Tardiphaga sp. 709: one gene and its partner. The main gene of each other region encodes a partner of the protein of the gene in region 2 in a complex. Links are inferred from orthologs where the notes say so. Each region holds a gene or a part of one and is shown on either strand. Other genes may lie near its edges.

Region 1 (6,133 bases), 500 kb from region 2 along the record:
GATCGGCGAATTGGGCGCGCTGGTGAAGCAACTCGCTACATCGGTCGCCACCCATGAGGACATGCTGACAGCAATGCCTGCGCCGGCGACTGTTTCGGCGGCGATCGCGCCGCCATCGCCGCCGGTCAAAGCCGTGACCGCTGCCGATGTGCCGCCCGCCGTCGAGGTCGCCGAAGACACCGTGACACCGACGGCGCCCGCCATCGTCGTCAAGCCGGAGGCAAAGCCGGCGCGCGACAATGCGCAGTTCACCGCCATGGTGAAGGATGCCATCGCCGACAACCGCATCGACATCTATCTGCAGCCGATGGTCACGCTGCCGCAGCGCAAGGTGCGCTTCTACGAGGCGATGACCCGGCTGCGCGACGACAAGGATCAGGTAATCACCGCCGACGAGTTCATCGGTCCCGCAGAAGCCGCAGGCCTGATGGGCCAGATCGACCACATCGTGCTGCTGCGCTGCATGCAGGTGCTGCGCCGCCTGATGGTGCGCAACAAGGATGTCGGCGTGTTCTGCAACATGGCCGGCGCAACCCTGTCGAATGCCGAAACTTTCGCGCAATGCATCGACTTTCTCGAAGCCAATCGCGCGCTGGCGCCATCCTTCGTGCTGGAATTCAAGCAGAACGTGTTCCGCAATCTCGGCCCGATCGAGAGCGAGCATCTCGCCGCCCTCGCCCAGCGCGGCTACCGCTTCTCCATCGATCACGTCACGGATTTGCGGATCGAGCCGCGCGACCTCGCCGATCGTGGCGTGCGCTTTATCAAGGTACCGGCAGCACTCCTGCTCGACCCCAAGCAGACGTCGAATTCCGACATTCACCCCGCCGATCTCTCCGACCTGCTCGGCAGGTTCGGAATCGACCTGATCGCCGAGCGAATCGAGGGCGAACGGGCCGTGGTCGACCTGCTCGACTTCGACGTCCGGTTCGGGCAAGGCTTCCTGTTCGCGGCGCCCCGCCCGCTCCGGCCGGAAACGCCGGCCAATGGTGGTGCGCCAAATCCTGCTACCAAGGAACCCGCTAGGGAACTTGCCAAGGCCCCCACGAACCCCAATGGCCCAGCGATCTCTGCCCCAACCACGCCTGCGCGGCCTGAGCCGCCGCGCTCCACCGGCAATGCCGCGCTGGCGCGCCGCGCCACCGGCCCGAACTGAACGGCCCTCAACCCAATGACCACACTACGTTTCGCCGAGCGCTTGCGCGATCTCACGGGCAATGTCGATGTCGTCCTCAGCGACATCTGGGGCGTCGTCCATAACGGCCTCGAGTCGTTCCCCGAAGCCTGCGAGGCGTTGCATACGTTTCGCGCCAAGGGCGGCACGGTGATCATGATCACCAATGCGCCGCGCCCCGCCGACTCCGTGCAGCGGCAGTTGCGCAAGCTCGGCGTCGCCGACGACACCTATGACGCCATCGTCTCGTCAGGTGACCTCACACGCAATTTCGTCGCCGGCCGGCCGGGTCAGGCGATGTATCTGATCGGGCCGGACCGCGACAGTTCGATCCATCGCGGCCTCGATGTGAAGCTCACGCCGCTCGAACAGGCCGACTACATCGTCTGCAGCGGATTGTTCGACGACGAGACCGAATCCGCCGACGACTATCGCGACATGATGCAACAAGCACTGGCGCGCAAGCTGACGCTCGTCTGCGCCAATCCCGACATCATCGTCGAACGCGGCGACCGCTTGATCTACTGCGCCGGCGCGGTCGCTGAACTGTATCGCGAGATGGGCGGCGAGGTGATCTTCTACGGCAAGCCGCATCGGCCGATCTACGATCAGGCCATGGCGCTGGCCAAAACAAAGCGCGGCAAGGACACGGCGCTGGATCGCGTGCTGGCGATCGGCGATTCCGTGCGCACCGACCTCGCCGGCGCGCATGCCTATAGCATCGACCTGTTGTTCGTCACCCGCGGCATCCATGCCGGCGATTTCGAAGGCATCGAACAGATGGGCGCCGCGGAAGTGAAGGAACTGTTCGGCCATCCACCGAAAGCGCTGATGCGCGAATTGAAGTGGTGAGCTGAAACATAGAATGGGATGACGCTCTCGTCATGGCCGGATGGCGCAAAGCGAGCTTCGCAATGATCCCAGGCTTCTCCCCACGTCATGGCCGGGCTTGACCCGGCCATCCACGTCTTCCTTCATGTGTGACTAAGGCGTGGATACCCGGCATGCGCCGGGCATGACGGCGTTTGTGTTGAGCGTTCGCGCGTCACGTCTTCACGGATTTAACTGTCAAACAGCCACGGTGCTTCAGACATGCGTCATCGCCCCCATTGTTTGCGGCGCGGGGGCGCCGTCGTCGCTTGCATTCCCGCCCTCCTGTGAGAGGGCGTGCGGAACGCCGGGTGCCCGTTGCACCCTTGGGCCTGATGCGAATGCGGTCTTCCGCAAGTGTGAGTGCATCAGGACTTTCGGAGGCGTCGAGCGAGTGCCCGACGTTCCGCATACGGTGTTTTTTCAGCCTGCTTGCACTTTGCCTTGGCGAACGGTCCGATCACCAAAATGATGGTCCCACGGCGGAGGGACAGGGAGCCTCAAGCGAGTAAGCCGGACGCGTTTCGAGTTGGTCGTCCGTCACACTGTCCAGGGGTCTTTCCATCCCAAGGTCGGCCGTCTCCTTGCCAGTGGCAGTGCTGGCGCAGATCCGTCCTGCCCGAAGACAGACGTCATCCATGAACCGCGCGACGCCGCATCTCCGGCGTCCACCGCATCCCACCCCGCGAACGTGACGATCGCGATCGCCCCTCTCGGTGGGGCAGGACGAAGTGGAATATAAACTTTATAGGTATATTGTCAACGGGAGGTAGGAAAAAATGTTTAGGCGCTATTTGCCGCCTCACACTGTCTTTCCGGGGCGGCTGCGCGCCTTCGCGCGGACGAACCCGGAATCCTGACCTGTTCAGCGCGAAACACTCCGGGATTCCGGGTTCGCGCCGGCCCGCTTCGCGGTCCTTTGCGCCCCGGAATGACGAGCTTGGATCGGGATTCCCCGCCACTCTCGTGGAGCGGCTGAGGTTCGCGCTCTGCCGGCTTCGCCGGCGACGCACACCCCGGAATAACAGAGGGAGCCGAAACGCAAAACGCCCGGCACGAGGCCGGGCATTGCGAAACTCGAAAGCTCTGTGCGAAGCTGCGCGGCTTACGCCGGCACGGTGTCGGGGAACACGGCTTCGATCTTGGTCTTCAGCGTCGCCGCGTTGAACGGCTTGACGATGTAGTTGTTCACGCCGGCCTTCTTGGCGGCAATCACGTTCTCGGTCTTGGATTCTGCCGTGATCATGATGAAAGGGGTCTGCGACAGGTTGGGGTCGGCGCGGACTTCCTTGAGCAGGTCGTAGCCCGTCATCGGCTCCATGTTCCAGTCTGAAATCACCAGGCCATACTTCTTGGTGCGCATCTTTTCCAGCGCCATCGAACCATCGCTGGCATCGTCGATGTGTTCGAAACCAAGCTGCTTCAGAAGATTGCGAATGATGCGGATCATGGTGTTGTAATCGTCCACCACCAGCACCGTCATCGACAAATCAACCGCCATCTTCATTCCCCCTGAGGCACGATACGCAAATGCAAAAAAATGATATTTGCCGTCAGGCAAACCGTTCCAACCGGGATTGGCGAGTATTGCTGTCCGCGGCTTGGGGCAAGAATTAGCAGGGTGGGTTAAATTTCCAGTTAACCGCCCCATGGCGCGAAATTCGTCAAATTCGAGAAGAAAGCCGATTTTACCTTCGCTTGACTTCGACGTGGTGGGCGCGCCACGGTCCCTCACCCGCCAAAACCACCAACGAATCCAATCATGACGACTGCTTTCAGCGTGATCCGCGACACAACGCCTGCCAATGCCATCCCGCGCGGATGCGTCGTGGCAATGGGTAATTTCGACGGTGTCCATCTCGGCCACCGCGCCGTCATCGGTGCTGCGTTACGCATGGCGGAACTGCATAAAACAAGCGCTTTGGCGGTGACCTTCGAGCCGCATCCGCGCAGTTTCTTCAGCCCGAACACGCCGCAGTTCCGGCTCTCCGACGAAGCCGCCAAGCTGCGCCTGCTGGCAGGAACCGGCCTCGCCGGCGCCGTCGTCATGACCTTCGACAAGGGACGCGCCAGCACCACGGCGCAAGACTTCATTCACCACGATCTCATTGAGCGTCTCGGCATCAGCGGCATCGCCGTCGGCTATGACTTTCATTTCGGCAAAGGCCGCGTCGGTTCGCCCAGCCTGCTGGTGAATGAAGCCCCGCGGCTCGGCATCGAGGTCGATGTGCAGCCGCATATCGACATCGATGAGCGCCCGGTGTCATCGACGGCGATCCGCATGGCCTTGGCCGAGGGCCAGGTGACCGAGGCCACGGAGATGCTGAACGGGCCGTGGTTCATTACTGGCGAAATCATCCACGGCAATAAGCTCGGCCGCGACCTCGGCTATCCCACCGCCAATATCCGCCTGAATACCAATTGCGGCCTCAAGCACGGCATCTACGCCGTGCGGGTTGGCCGTGGAAACGAGCGCTTCGACGGCGTTGCGTCGTTCGGCCGCCGCCCGACCTTCGACAACGGCGCGCCTCTGCTCGAAGTGTTCCTGTTCGACTTCAAGGGCGACCTTTACGGCCAGACACTGGACGTCGCCTTCATTGCCTTCATCCGCGATGAAATGAAATTCGAGGGCATCGAACCGCTGATCCGCCAGATGGACGACGACAGCACCAAAGCGCGGGCCGCGCTGGCAGCCGCACCGGATGCGTTTCCGAAACTGGGAGACATCGACTGACCAGGACCGAAAAGCAGAAAATGCTGGCGGGCGAACTCTATCGCCCCGGCAGCCCCGAGCTGGTCGCTGACGAGAAGGCCAACAAGGCCTGGCTCGCGAAATACAACGCGCAATTGGACCGGCCTGTGGCCGAACGACGGACACTGCTCGCCGAGCATTTCGGCAAAGTCGGCGCCGACTGCGTCATCCGACCGCCGTTCTTCTGCGACTACGGCTACAACATCCATCTCGGCGACAATGTTTTCCTGAATTTCAACTGCGTGATCCTGGACATCGTCGAGGTCTCCATCGGCGACCGGACGCAAATCGGCCCGGCCGTGCAGATCTACGCTGCCGACCATCCCCGCGACGCCGAGACCCGCCGCAGCGGACTGGAATTCGGCCGGCCGGTCAAAATCGGCGCCGATGTCTGGATCGGCGGCGGGGCCATCATCGTGCCCGGCGTGACCATCGGTGACGGCGCGGTGATCGGGGCCGGCAGCGTGGTGACCCGGGACGTCGCCCCGAACCAGACCGTGGCAGGCAATCCCGCCCGGCCAATCGGCAAGCAGGCCTGATCGGCGTCAAAACCCCGTTAGGACGCTTTGCGATCCCTGTTCCGGCTGCTATTGAGTGCCGGATGTCTGCACGGCGCCCCATCATAAGCATTATCGGCCCGGCTTCCGCCTGAGCTTCGCTCGGCGCAAGACCGGGACCGTCCAGTTTCATCGCGTTTTCACGCGTTTCAGCGCCATTTCGAGCAAGCCAGAGCCCCCATGTCCGAGAAGCCCACCAAGTCCGAAGCCCACGACTATTCCAAGACCCTCTATTTGCCGCAGACCGAATTTCCGATGCGCGCAGGCCTGCCGACCAGCGAGCCGAAAATGCTGGCGCGCTGGAACGAGATCGACCTCTACGGCAAGCTCCGCGAGACCGCGAAGGGCAAGCCGAAATTCGTGCTGCATGACGGCCCGCCCTATGCGAACGGCAACATCCATATCGGGCATGCGCTCAACAAGATCCTCAAGGACGTGGTGACCAAGAGCCAGCAGATGCTGGGCTTCGACTCGAATTACGTGCCGGGCTGGGACTGTCACGGCCTGCCGATCGAGTGGAAGATCGAGGAAGAGAACTACCGCTCCAAGGGCAAGACCAAGCCGAACTTCAAGGACGGCGCGGCGATGATCGCGTTCCGCCAGGAATGCCGTGCCTATGCCAACAAGTGGCTCGACATCCAGCGCGAGGAATTCAAGCGCCTCGGCATCATCGGCGACTGGGCCGGCCGCTACGCCACCATGGACTATTTCGCCGAGGCGCAGATCGCGCGCGAGCTGATGAAGTTCGCGGCCAATGGCACGCTGTATCGCGGCTCGAAG
Region 2 (8,449 bases):
CCGGATGCTGAGAAGCACGGTTTAACTCTGCAATCATTGTCCCCGACTCCCTATACTATCGGTATCAACTATGACGGCACAACGGCGGGAATTGTCAGGCTGGAGCCGTGGAATTGCCTTGATTCTGCTGCTGGCGGCCGCTCTCTTCCCGGCGGGCGCGCAGGCTGCGACCAGCGAACGCGTGGTCACTGACCGATATACGGGTCTCGCAATCAGCGGTTTCGATCCGGTGGCCTATTTCACCGAAGGCCGCCCGACGCTCGGGCAGCCGGACTTCGAAATGTCGGAAGAGGGCACCGTCTGGCGCTTCCGCAATGAGGGCAACCGCGCCTCCTTCGCCGCGCATCCGGACATCTACGGTCCGCAATTCGGTGGCTATGATCCCGTCGACGTCGCCCGCGGGGTCGCCTTCGCCGGCAATCCGCGTTTGTGGCTCATTACGGGCGAACGCCTTTACCTGTTTGGCCGGGAGGAAACCCGCGACGCCTTTGCTGCGGCACCGGCCAAATATCTGCCCGGCGCGCGCAAGCGCTGGCCGGGTGTGCAGGATATCCTGGCGAAATAATGCGGGTTCAGCCGCGCGCGCTCACGGTGGGGTCACCCCAGGCGATGAATTCCGGCACGATGAAGTCTTTCCGGTCGCCGCCGAAGCGAACCGCCTTGCCAAAGGTGTCCGTCACCTTGCCGCCTGCAGCCACCACCACGGCATGGCCCGCGGCCACATCCCACTCACAGGTCGGCGCCAACCGCGGATAGATGTCGGCCTGGCCCTCGGCCACGCGGCAGAATTTCAGCGCCGAGCCGAACTCCTGTCTGACAGCACCGGGGCGGCTGGCGATGAAAGCCTCGGTTCGCTGGTCGCCATGGGACCGGCTGACCGCAGCGGTCCATGCCGCGCCCGGAGCGGGCGCCGCGCGGGTCTGGATCGGTGTGACCTTGCGGATGGACAGGTCTGGTGCGAGTTCGACACGTTCGGCGCCGCGGCCGACCAGCCCGCGCCAGATCAGCCCGAGGGCTGGGGCACCGACAATACCCAGTAGCGGAGTGCCATCGACGATCAGGGCGATGTTGACGGTGAACTCCTGGCGGCCGGCGACGAATTCCTTGGTGCCGTCGAGCGGGTCGATCAGGAACAGGGTGCCGGCATAGGGGGGCGTGGCGAGATGCAGGCGCTCTTCGGACAGCGACGGGATTCCCGGAAACAGCCGGGCCAGTCCTTCGCCGATCACATGGTCGGCTGCGAGATCGGCTTCGGTCACGGGCGAGCCGTCGGCCTTGCCGTCGACCGTCATGACATTGCGGTTGACCTTGAGGATGGCGGCGCCGGCCTGTGCGGCGAGCTCGGTCAGCGGCTCCATCAGGGTGGCAGCCCGCGCGGCATCCATGCGAGGTCGCGAATCATCCGTCATCGACTAGCCTTCATCCCCTGCATGTCATCCCCGTTCATTTCTACGCGTGGGCGTTGCACCGGTGGACTGTGCCAGCCTTGTTGTGGTCGCGCCACCATCTGCGGTGTATCTAACCGTAAAGCAAATGCTTGATTCGCCGTTCATTCTGTGTGGCCCCAGGAGCGCATTTCATGTCCGACACTCCCACGCCAGGTCCGGCCCCCGATGCCCTTGAACTCGCGGCATTGCTCTGTTCGCGGGTCTGCCACGACCTGATCAGCCCCGTGGGCGCCATCGTCAACGGGCTCGAAGTGCTCGACGACAATCCCAAGCCGGAAGACAAGGAATTCGCGCTCGATCTGATCCGGAAGAGCGCCAAGACCGCATCGGCCCGCCTGCAATTCTGCCGGCTCGCCTTCGGCGCCGCCGGCTCGGCCGGCGCGCAGATCGATCTCGGCGACGCGCAGACCATGTCGCGCGGTCATCTTGAAGACGCCAAGACCAAGATCGAATGGAATCTGCCGCGGCTTCTGCTGCCGAAGAACAAGGTCAAGCTGCTGCTCAACATGCTGGTCATCGCGCAGCAGACGATCCCGCGCGGCGGCGTGCTCAAGATCGATGGCATCGGCGAAGGTGAGCCGCAGGGTTTCAAGATCACCGCTGCAGGCCTCAACGCACGCCTGCCGCAGGCCATCGTCGATATGCTGGCCTCGGAACAAGTTGGCAGCATCGATGCCCATGCCGTGCAGCCTTACTACACGCGGCTCCTGGCGCAGGCTTGCGGCCTCAAGGTGACCTTGGTGCCCGAAGGCGACGCCATTGTCGTCACCGCGATCTGATCGCAAACTCATTCAACTCTTAATGAACTCTTTACGAGTCCGCCGTTTGGCGGGCTCGTACGCGTGCGTGCATATAGCTAAATGTCGCATTCATTGTTTTTGGGAATGCTCAACTAATATTAAACGCTTTGCGGGGAAAGTAGCCAGACTTCGAAAGGCGTAGCGAAAGTCGCGAGCCTGGAGTGTGAAGGCCTATTTTCATGGATGATCTTCTCCGCGAGTTTTTGACGGAAACCAACGAGAGCCTGGATACGGTTGACAATCAGCTGGTCCGTTTCGAACAGGACCCGAATAACGCGAAAATTCTCGATAATATTTTTCGCCTGGTTCACACCATCAAGGGCACGTGCGGATTTCTCGGACTGCCCCGTCTCGAAGCCCTGGCCCACGCCGCCGAGACATTGATGGGCAAATTCCGCGATGGAATGCCGGTCACCGGAGAAGCGGTTACGCTCATCCTGACCACGATCGATCGCATCAAGGAAATCCTCGGTCAGCTCGAAGCCACGGAAGCGGAGCCTGAAGGCGTCGACGAGGATCTGATTGGCGAACTGCATCACATGGTCGAAAAAGGCATGGAATCGATGACGGAATCTGCTCCTCCGATCGCACCGGAAGCGCCTGTCGTGGCCGAGTCGGCCCCGTTGGTCGTTCCGACCTTGGAGCGTGAATTGCGCCCAGGCGAAGTCTCGCTCGAAGAGCTTGAGCGCGCCTTCCAGGAAACCGCCATCGAAGTGGCACCGCCCGTAGCAGCTGCAGCGCCTGCAGCGCCCGTCGCGCCGCCGGCTCCGGTTGCTGAAAAGCCCGCCGCGCCGAAGGCTGCTGCTCCGAAGCCTGCCGCCAAGAAGACTGCAGTCGAGGTCGACCAGCCAGAAGCCGACAAGGTCGCGAACCAGTCGATCCGCGTGAACGTCGACACGCTCGAACATCTGATGACCATGGTCTCCGAGCTGGTGCTGACCCGCAACCAGCTGCTGGAAATCAGCCGTCGTCACGAAGACACCGAATTCAAGGTGCCGCTGCAGCGCCTGTCCACCGTGACGGCCGAACTGCAGGACGGCGTCATGAAGACCCGCATGCAGCCGATCGGCAATGCCTGGCAGAAGCTGCCGCGTATCGTGCGCGATCTGGCCGGCGAACTCGGTAAGCAGATCGAACTCGAGATGCACGGCGCCGATACCGAACTCGATCGCCAGGTGCTCGACCTGATCAAGGATCCGCTCACCCACATGGTGCGCAACTCGGCGGATCACGGCCTCGAAACGCCGGCCGAGCGCGCTGCCGAAGGCAAGCCGGAGCAGGGCACGATCCGTCTGTCCGCCTATCATGAAGGCGGCCACATTCTGATCTGTATCGCCGACAACGGCCGTGGCCTCAACACCGAGCGGATCAAGGCGAAGGCGATCTCGAACGGTCTGGCCACCGAAGCCGATATCGAGAAGATGTCGGAAGCCCAGATCCACAAGTTCATCTTCGCGCCGGGCTTCTCGACTGCTGCTGCAATTACCAGCGTCTCCGGCCGCGGCGTCGGCATGGACGTGGTGCGCACCAATATCGATCAGATCGGCGGCACCATCGACATCAAGTCGGTGGCCGGCGAGGGTTCCAGCGTCACCATCAAGATCCCGCTCACGCTGGCCATCGTGTCCGCGCTGATCGTCGAAGCCGGTGGTGATCGCTTCGCGATCCCGCAGCTCGCGGTCGTCGAACTGGTGCGTGCGCGCGCCAATTCCGAACATCGCATCGAGCGCATCAAGGACACCCCGGTGCTCCGTCTGCGCAACAAGCTGCTGCCGCTGATGCATCTGAAGAAGCTGCTGCAGATCGATGACGGCTCGTCGGCCGATCCGGAGAACGGCTTCATCGTCGTGACCCAGGTGGGCAACCAGACCTTCGGCATCGTCGTCGATGGCGTCTTCCACACCGAAGAAATCGTCGTCAAGCCGATGTCCACCAAGCTCCGTCACATCGGTATGTTCTCCGGCAACACCATCCTGGGCGATGGCGCGGTGATCATGATCGTCGATCCGAACGGCATCGCGCAGGAGCTTGGTGCTCTGGCATCCAACGCTCACGAGATCGCCGACGAGAACGCCGCAATGCGCGCGATGAATGCAGAACAGCTGACATCGTTGCTCGTGTTCCGCGCCGGCTCGGCACAACCGAAGGCCGTGCCGCTCGGTCTCGTCACGCGTCTGGAAGAAGTGGGTGTTGACAAGGTCGAGCTGTCGAACGGCCGCTACATGGTCCAGTACCGCGATCAGCTGATGCCGCTGGTGCAGATGGAAGGCGTGACCGTCCGTACGTCGGGTACCCAGCCGATCCTCGTTTTTGCAGACGACGGCCGCTCGATGGGTCTCGTCGTCGACGAAATCGTCGATATCGTCGAAGAGCGCCTGCATATCGAAGTGGCCAGCGGTCGCGAGGGGATCCTCGGCTCGGCTGTCATCAAGGGTCTCGCGACCGAAGTGATCGACGTCGGTCACTTCCTGCCGATGGCTTTCGCCGATTGGTTCTCGCGTAAGGAAATGCGTGTCTCGGCAACCGCCCAATCGGTGCTGCTGGTCGACGACTCCGCCTTCTTCCGCAACATGCTCTCGCCCGTGCTCAAGGCTGCCGGCTACAAGGTGCGCGTCGCCACCAACGCCCAGGAAGGCTTGTCATTCCTGCGCTCGGGGCAGGAGGTCGACGTGATCCTCACCGACATCGAAATGCCGGACATGAACGGCTTCGAATTCGCCGAGACCATCCGTGCGGATCAGAAACTCAGCCACACACCGATCATCGCTCTCTCGGCGATGATCTCTCCGGCTGCCATCGAGCGCGGTCGCCTCGCAGGCTTCCATGACTACGTCGCCAAGTTCGATCGCCCCGGCCTGATCGCGGCGCTCAAAGAACAGACCACTGAAGTTCGTCAGGCTGCGTGAGGGAAATCGCAATGACCACCACCACTACTGCCACCACGACGACCAAGGCTCCGATCGCCGACGGTGCAATCACCGAATACGTGACCACCATGATCGGTGGACAGCTGTTCGGCATGCCGATCTCGCGCGTCCAGGACGTGTTCATGCCGGAGCGCCTGACCCGCGTGCCGCTGTCCTCCAGCGATGTCGCCGGTGTGCTTAATCTGCGCGGTCGAATTGTGACCGCGATCGACATGCGCTCGCGTCTCGGCCTGCCGAAGAACGAAGACGGCAAGCCGCCGATGGCGGTGGGCGTTGATCTCCGCGGTGAATCCTACGGCTTGCTGATCGACTCGATCGGCGAAGTCCTGAAGCTCGCCGATGAGAGCCGTGAAGTGAATCCGGTCAATCTGGATCCCCGGATGGCCAAGATGGCCGATGGTGTCCATCGTCTCGATGGCCAGCTGATGGTTGTGCTCGACGTCGATCGTATTCTTGAAATCTCGCCCGACAAGCTGGCCGCCTAAGACCAGCACTTGGACAATTTTGTCCGCGGTGGAAATGAGGCTCACATGAAGACATGTCTGGTTGTCGATGACTCCAGTGTCATCCGTAAGGTCGCCCGTCGGATTCTCGAAGGTCTCGATTTCGAGATCACCGAAGCTGAAGACGGCGAGAAAGCGCTCGAAATCTGCAAGCAGAACTTGCCGGACGCTGTTTTGCTTGATTGGAACATGCCGGTGATGGATGGTTACGAATTCCTGCGTAACCTGCGCCGCATGCCTGGCGGCGATGTTCCGAAGGTCGTGTTCTGCACGACCGAGAACGACGTGGCCCACATCGCGCGCGCTCTGCATGCCGGCGCGAACGAATACATCATGAAACCGTTCGACAAGGAAATCGTGTCGGCGAAGTTTCAGGAAGTTGGCCTGATCTAACTTTCACGCCGGAATTGCGTATTCCACTTCCGGCGCCTGCCTTTTTGTTTGTGCATTTGTTTTGTCAGTGCATTTGTCGCGTTGTGTTGCGTCCGGTGAGTTCATGAGTGTTGATGTGATAAGTCCTCCTGTCGTCGATTCGCGGTATGAACCACTGCGAGTCATGGTGGTGGACGACTCTGTCGTCATTCGCGGCCTGATTTCGCGCTGGATCGAAGCCGAGCCGGATATGTCGGTCGCGGCCTCACTTCGCACCGGTCTCGATGCTGTCAACCAGATCGAACGTATCAATCCCGACGTTGCCATTCTCGATATCGAAATGCCGGAGCTCGACGGCATTTCGGCGCTGCCGCAGCTGCTGGCGAAAAAGCGCAACCTCATCATCATCATGGCGTCGACGCTGACCCGCCGCAACGCGGAGATCAGCTTCAAGGCGATGTCGCTCGGCGCCGCCGATTACATTCCGAAACCGGAGAGCACCCGGGAAATTTCCGCTGCCGACGTCTTCAAGCATGACCTGCTGCAGAAGATCCGTCATCTTGGCGCGAAGGTTCGGCGCCTGAAGTCAGCGACGACGCCGTCCATCGTGCCGGCTCCCGCGGCGCGCGACGCTGCGCCGTCTTTCAAGTCCGTGTCATCCGTCGCCGCGCAGGCGCAGCTCGTGAAGCGTCCCTTCAGCGCCACGATGCCACGCGCGCTGCTGATCGGTTCGTCCACGGGCGGGCCGCAGGCCCTGATGACGCTGGTTGCCGAAATCGGCGCCGTGATCGACAAGGTGCCTGTTCTGATCACGCAGCACATGCCGCCGACCTTCACGACCATTCTCGCCGAACATCTCGCCCGGGCCAGCAAGCGTCCGGCTCGCGAAGGTGTCGATGGTGAACTCGTCAAGGCCGGTCAGATCTATCTCGCGCCGGGCGGCAAGCATATGCGCGCAGTCAAGCAGGGCGCCAACATCGCCATCGCGCTCGATGACGGTCCGCCGGTGAACTTCTGCAAGCCTGCTGTCGATCCGCTGTTCACGTCTGCCATCGACGTCTGGCACGGCGCCATTCTCGCCGTCGTGTTGACAGGCATGGGCTCGGACGGCATGCGCGGCGGCAAGGATATCGTTGCCGCCGGCGGCAACGTCATCGCGCAGGACGAAGCATCGAGCGTGGTGTGGGGTATGCCCGGCGCTGCCGCCAATGCGGGCATCTGCTCGGCTATCCTGCCGCTCAATCAGATCGGTTCGAAAGTGGTTCGTCTTTTCTCGGGAGATCGGTCATGACACCGGCAGACTATGATTTCCTGCGCAAGTTTCTGAAGGAGCGTTCGGGTCTCGATCTGTCTGCTGACAAGCAGTATCTGGTCGAAAGCCGGTTGATGCCGCTCGCACGCAAGGCCAACCTGTCGGGTCTTGAAGAGCTGGTGCAGAAGATCAAGAACGGCGCAGCCACGCTCGCGTCCGACGTGGTCGAAGCGATGACCACCAACGAAACCTTCTTCTTCCGCGATAAGGTCCCGTTCGACCATCTGCGCGATGTCGTGCTGCCGGAGATGATCCAGGCGCGCGCGGCCCGCAAGAGCCTGCGGATCTGGTGTGCGGCGGCGTCGACCGGTCAGGAGCCGTATTCGATCGCGATGACGATCAAGGAAATGAGCGCCCAGCTCGCCGGATGGCGGATCGAGATTATCGGTACCGACATCTCGCAGCAGGTGCTCGAGAAGTCGAAGTCGGGCATCTACACTCAGTTCGAAGTCCAGCGCGGATTGCCGATCCAGCTGCTGGTCAAATACTTCAAGCAGACCGGCGAAATGTGGCAGATCAATCCGGAGATCCGGTCGATGATCCAGTACAAGCCGCTCAATCTGCTTCAGGACTTCTCCAGCATGGGCAAGTTCGACATCATCTTCTGCCGCAACGTGCTGATCTATTTCGATCAGGAGATGAAGACGCAGATCTTTGGTCGTCTGGCCAAGTGCACGGAGCCCGATGGCTTCCTGGCGCTGGGCGCCGCAGAGACCGTTGTCGGTCTGACCGACGCGTTCAAGCCGCATGCCGACAAGCGTGGCCTGTACCGTCCGAACGTCGTCCGTGCCGCACCGTCGATCGTGCCGAGCATGACGCCTGTGGGTCTGAAGGCTGCTGCTGCGCCGGCGCGCTAAGCTCCGTCACAGGATCGCGTGCGGAATGAAGCGTGACATGTTGCCGGTGATCGGATTCTCATCCTCGCGGATCGAGAGCCCGCATGGCACGTCTTCGACCAGCCAGCTGCCCAGCACCGGATACTGATCCGCAAAGTTCGGCAGCGGCATTAGCGTCTGCCGGATGAAACCTTCTTCGCCATAGGGACCGGGCTGCGCATCGATGGCGCCGCCGCCGCTCACCAGCGTGA

What was found. The genes of interacting proteins can lie anywhere in the genome.
Region 1: the proteins of RSO67_RS25880 (region 2) and RSO67_RS23605 are in contact, whole or in part, in a solved structure (PDB 1A0O), measured with the Escherichia coli proteins. The link is inferred for Tardiphaga sp. 709 from one-to-one orthologs.

What each region holds. Positions count from the first base shown.
Region 1 is NZ_CP135529.1:4,864,319-4,870,451, reverse strand. The notes cover bases 1,848-4,635. They hold RSO67_RS23605 (response regulator), read right to left. Parts: upstream 3,546-4,635; coding sequence 3,150-3,545; downstream 1,848-3,149. Other genes in these bases: RSO67_RS23600 (bifunctional riboflavin kinase/FAD synthetase), read left to right, coding at 3,807-4,635; RSO67_RS23610 (TIGR01459 family HAD-type hydrolase), read left to right, coding at 1,848-2,026. Outside these bases: RSO67_RS23615 (EAL domain-containing protein), read left to right, coding at 1-1,156; more of RSO67_RS23610, read left to right, coding at 1,172-1,847; more of RSO67_RS23600, read left to right, coding at 4,636-4,778; RSO67_RS23595 (sugar O-acetyltransferase), read left to right, coding at 4,775-5,335; ileS (isoleucine--tRNA ligase), read left to right, coding at 5,534-6,133. UniProt on the Escherichia coli protein: Involved in the transmission of sensory signals from the chemoreceptors to the flagellar motors.
Region 2 is NZ_CP135529.1:5,360,039-5,368,487, forward strand. What follows is about bases 2,102-5,354. They hold RSO67_RS25880 (hybrid sensor histidine kinase/response regulator), read left to right. Parts: upstream 2,102-2,427; coding sequence 2,428-5,154; downstream 5,155-5,354. Other genes in these bases: chpT (histidine phosphotransferase ChpT), read left to right, coding at 2,102-2,227; RSO67_RS25885 (chemotaxis protein CheW), read left to right, coding at 5,166-5,354. In the rest of the region: RSO67_RS25865 (YHS domain-containing (seleno)protein), read left to right, coding at 71-565; 3'(2'),5'-bisphosphate nucleotidase CysQ, read right to left, coding at 573-1,409; more of chpT, read left to right, coding at 1,580-2,101; more of RSO67_RS25885, read left to right, coding at 5,355-5,660; RSO67_RS25890 (PleD family two-component system response regulator), read left to right, coding at 5,706-6,071; RSO67_RS25895 (chemotaxis response regulator protein-glutamate methylesterase), read left to right, coding at 6,175-7,341; RSO67_RS25900 (protein-glutamate O-methyltransferase CheR), read left to right, coding at 7,338-8,219; RSO67_RS25905 (glutathionylspermidine synthase family protein), read right to left, coding at 8,226-8,449. UniProt on the Escherichia coli protein: Involved in the transmission of sensory signals from the chemoreceptors to the flagellar motors. CheA is autophosphorylated; it can transfer its phosphate group to either CheB or CheY.